DNA from 2 places in the Gryllotalpicola koreensis genome. Region 2 is predicted to be linked to the other one. Evidence: riboswitches for the same ligand, from Rfam matches in the RefSeq annotation. Region 2 holds a riboswitch; the other holds the start of a gene.
What was found. A riboswitch is a leader RNA that binds a small molecule or an ion and turns the genes downstream of it on or off. The one in region 2 is predicted to bind thiamine pyrophosphate.
Positions count from the first base shown of each region.

Region 1: it holds a riboswitch for thiamine pyrophosphate, as region 2 does, so the genes downstream of both, thiM (hydroxyethylthiazole kinase) here and ABD708_RS05315 (ECF transporter S component) in region 2, are expected to answer to the same signal.

Region 1 covers NZ_BAABBW010000004.1:448,809-450,998, reverse strand. The annotation lists gene thiE (thiamine phosphate synthase) at 1-9, opposite strand, end outside; gene thiM (hydroxyethylthiazole kinase) at 26-847, opposite strand; TPP riboswitch at 830-922, opposite strand; gene ABD708_RS13945 (NAD(P)-dependent oxidoreductase) at 929-1,810, opposite strand; gene ABD708_RS13940 (TetR/AcrR family transcriptional regulator) at 1,807-2,190, opposite strand, start outside.
Region 2 covers NZ_BAABBW010000002.1:88,686-90,875, forward strand. The annotation lists gene ABD708_RS05305 (ABC1 kinase family protein) at 1-86, opposite strand, end outside; gene ABD708_RS05310 (PadR family transcriptional regulator) at 91-654, opposite strand; TPP riboswitch at 800-910, shown strand; gene ABD708_RS05315 (ECF transporter S component) at 946-1,575, shown strand; gene ABD708_RS05320 (ABC transporter ATP-binding protein) at 1,494-2,190, shown strand, end outside.

The sequences.
Region 1 (2,190 bases), on a different contig from region 2:
GTCGGTCACGAGATAGACAGAGAGGTTAAACACGGATGGCCGCCCTCTCGCGAATGTCGTCGGCGGTCACGGTCGCAAGTGCGTCGAGGTGGGCCGCGAGGAAAGTGCCCGGCCCGGATGCTCGTTGCGCCGCGAGCTCGGCCGCCACCGTGTAAACGGTCGTCGCAGCGACGGTAGCGGCGAAGGGATTGTCGTCGATTGCGGCGAATGCCGCCATCACCGCGCCGAGCGCGCATCCGCCCCCGGTGATCTGCGTCAGCGACGGATGCCCGTTGCGGATGCGAGCCGAGCCTCGGCGATCGACGACGAGGTCCTCGGGGCCGGAGACCGCGACGACCGCGCCGATCGACTCGGCGAGGGAGCGTGCGGACGGGACAGCCGCCTCCACGACGAGCGAGGAGTCCACACCGCGTCCGCCCGGCCCGGCATCGGCCAGCGCGACGATCTCCGACGCGTTGCCGCGCACGATGGCGGGGGCCAGCGCGCGTAGCCGAGACGCGAGCGGCGTGCGCACCGGAAGGGAACCGACGGCGACGGGGTCGAGCACCCACGGCGTTCCGCTCTTGCTCGCGCCGTCGACGGCTTCGAACATGGCCTCGCGTTGCTCAGCGGTGGGCGTCCCGAGGTTGACCAGCAATCCCGAGGCCATGTCGGCGAACATGCCGGCCTCCCCGGGGATGTCCACCATCGCGGCCGATGCGCCGAGCGCCAGCAGCACGTTGGCGGTGTGGCCAGCCACGACACGGTTGATGATGCACTGGACGAGCGGCATCTGTGCCCGCACGGACGCGAGGTCGGCACAGGTTGATTCGATCAGGTTTTCTGGCGTGCGCAACATGCGCGACATCCCTTCGCTAGTACGAACTAGATCAGGTTCGACGGGTGTGATCTCAGCCCAAGTCGGGCACCCCGTGTCACGTTCTGTGAGTCAGGTTAGCGGGTGCGAATCGAACGCCGCGATCACGCCGATCATGTCGAGAGCACCGTCGCCTGCCCGCACCGCTGCCTCGTACAGCTCACGGCTTGCCCGGGTGAGCGGATGAGCTGCCTGCGCGTCTATCGCAGCGTCTTCGACGAGGCGTGCGTTCTTGAGCACATCCGCGATCGCCGCCTGTGGCGCGAAATCGCTTTGAGTCAACTTCAGCGCTTTCCCTCGGGAGGCCACGGATGACATGGGCCCGGCGTCGAGAACCGCTCGGAGCACCTCTGCGTCCACACCGGTCCTGGCTGCGAAATGGAACGTCTCGGCCAGACCCGTGACCATGGTGATCAAGAAGGTGTTGACGGCGAGCTTCGTTGCGAGCGCCGATGGCACCGGCCCGCAGCGAAAGCGCTGCGCGCACATGGCGTCGATGATCGGCTCGATGTCGGCGATGGCGTCTTCGGAGCCGGCAAGCATCGCCACCAGTGTCCCCTCGGTAGCCGGGCCGCGGGAGCCTGAGACAGGTGCCTCGACATATCGGCCGCCGTGTGCGTGGACGTCTGCGGCCAGCGCCTGCGAGTAGGCCGTGGTGAACGTGCCCATCTGAACGATGGTGTGGCTGCCGACCAGGCGCCCGAATTCGGGCGTATCGCGCGCCAGGACGGCGTCGACCGCTGCCTCGTCGCGGAGCATCAGGACCACGGTCTCCGCGTGCGAGAACACGCCCGCGACGTCGGCGGCGGCGTGAGCGCCGAGGGCGACGAGCTCCTCGACCGGCGCTGCGGAACGAGCCCAGACAGCAAGGTCGAAGCCTGCGGCGATGAGATTCTTCGCCATCGGCACTCCCATGATGCCGAGGCCGATGAATCCGAGATGTCTGCCGTTCATTCGTCATTCCCTTCCGCTTGGCCCACCAGGCGTTCGATCGCGTCCCGCGCGTGAGCGGCTGCCGCAGGCCGTGTCGGCGCAGGCAGCAGTCCGAGGAGCCGCTGCCGGTGCCGTTCGCCGAGAAGGAGGGCGAACAGGGCCTCGGCTTGCGCGGCATCAGGAGTGCCGAGGTGCTCGCTGAGCGCGGCGATATAGCCGCGAGGGCCGTCCTCGTAGAAGCGGCGCGCGAGTTCGGGGAACCGGCGGGATTCAGCGATCATCAGCCGGTGCAGGCCGACCGCCTCGTCTGAGTGGAGCGTGAAGACGATCTCCGCCGCAAGGTCGTTGAGGTCCTTTCCCCGAGCCGGTGGCCTCAGCGTGCGGTCGCGAAGACGCTCGAC
Region 2 (2,190 bases):
GCGAAGCGCAGGATGCGGCGGTAGCGGGCGCGCTCGAGGCCGGCGCCGGGCGCTTCGCCCGCGCCGGAGCCGCGCGCCGGCGGCATCCGATCAACCCTGCGCGAGGATCGCGTACAGCTTGCGGCGCACCTCGTCGAGCAGCGCGGCAGCCTGCTTCTGCTGCGCCGACGTGCCGGAGCGCTGCACCTGCGCCGCCGCCTGCGCCAGCTCCATCCCAGCCGCCGGCAGGGGACCGAACAGCTCGTGCTTGCCGGATGATGTCCATGACGTAGCGCGCTCGGCCGCGGCATCCGCCTCGGCCTGCCCCTGCTCTGTGAGGGAGTAGGTCTTGCGCCCGTCCGTCACCTCGGCGGCGATCACGCCCTCGTCGGCGAGCAGCTGCAGCATCGGGTAGACCTCGCCGGCGGCGGGCTTCCACGAGCCGCCGCTGCGCGAGTCGATCTCGGCGATGATCTCGCCGCCGTGCGCGGGCTTCTCGGCGAGCAGCGCGAGGATCGCGAGCCGCACGTCGCCGCCGCGCTGCTCCCGCGGCGACAGGCGCTGCTCGACCGCGGAGCGCAGCTGATCGAACGCGTCAGACAGAGAAGGGCCGGCACCACGCCGTGCGCCGTATCCGCGCGAGCCGAAGCCCCCGCTCGTGAAGGGACTGCTCATGACGACCTCCTGACGTCAGCGGCGCTCGGAGCGCCGCTTCTCCTCCCGGCGCTTGCGCCAGATCAGCACCCGCAGCAGCACGATGAACGCGACGGTGACCGCGATCACGGGGGCGAACGGGCTCATGCGGCCCAGTCTATGATTGGCGGCAGTACACGGGAGTCCGGTGAGCCGGGCTGAGAGGAAGGTTCTCAACCTTCGACCGTCGAACCTGATCCGGGTCATGCCGGCGCAGGGAGGCAGAATCTCAACATCCCGTGCCCTCGTTTCGTGAGCGAAAGGGATGAACGAGTGCACGCAACAACCGATTCACTGACGGCTGCCGCGCCGAAGCGCGCCAGGTCGCTGAAGTGGCGCCCCGTCGACATCGTCGTGGCCGCCGTGCTGGCGGTCGCCGCCGGCATCGTCTTCTGGGTGTGGGACCTCGCGTCCAACCCCGTCGGCGCGCCGATCGAGGCGGCCCTGCCCGGGCTGCAGGGCATCATCAACGGGCCGTGGCTGTTTGCCGGCGTGCTCGTGGGGCTCGTGGTGCGCAAGCCGGGCGCCGCGCTGTTCGGCGAGCTCGTCGCGGCGAGTGTGTCGGCGCTGCTCGGCACGGTGTGGGGCCCCTTGACGCTCGTTTCCGGCCTCGTGCAGGGCCTCGGCGTCGAGGCCGTCTTCGCGATCCTGCTCTACCGCCGCTGGGGTCTCGGCGCCACGCTGCTCGGCGGTCTCGGCGCCGGCGTGGGCGAGTCGATCCTCGACCTCACCGTGTGGTATCCGGGCGCGAAGCCGCTGTTCGCGGTGCTGTACGCCTCGAGCACGATCGTCTCGGGCATTGTCGTCGCCGGCCTCGGCTCGTGGCTGCTCGTCAAGGCGCTCGCCAAGACGGGGGCGCTCAGCCGCTTCGCGTCGGGGCGCGAGGCGGTGGCGCGGTCCTGAGCGCGAGGGGTTCGACCCGGGCAGCCGGGGTCACGGCCCGGGGCTGGGGCTGGCGTCACGCGGGCCGCCGCGCGTGGGCGCTCGATGGGCTCGATCTCGTCATCGAGCCGGGGGAGCGGGTGCTGCTGCTCGGCGCCTCCGGCTCCGGCAAGTCGACACTGCTCGCGGCGCTCGCGGGCGTGCTCGGCGGCGAGGACGAGGGGGAGGAGCGCGGCACGCTCCTCGTCGATGGGGCAGATCCGGCCGCCCTGCGCGGGCGGGTCGGGCTCGTCCTGCAGGACCCCGACGCGCAGCAGGTGCTTGCCCGGGTCGGGGACGACGTCGCTTTCGGGCTCGAGAACCTCGGCGTGCCGACGAACGAGCTGTGGCCGCGCGTCGCCGAGGCACTCGACGCGGTCGGCCTCGACGTGCCCTTCGGCCGGCAGACCGCCGAGCTCTCCGGCGGGCAGAAGCAGCGCCTCGCCCTCGCCGGTGTGCTCGCGATGCGCCCCGGACTGCTGCTGCTCGACGAGCCGACGGCGAACCTCGACCCGGAGGGCGTCGCCGAGGTGCGCGACGCGGTGGCGAGGGTGACGGATGCCACGGGCGCGACGCTCGTCGTCGTGGAGCACCGCG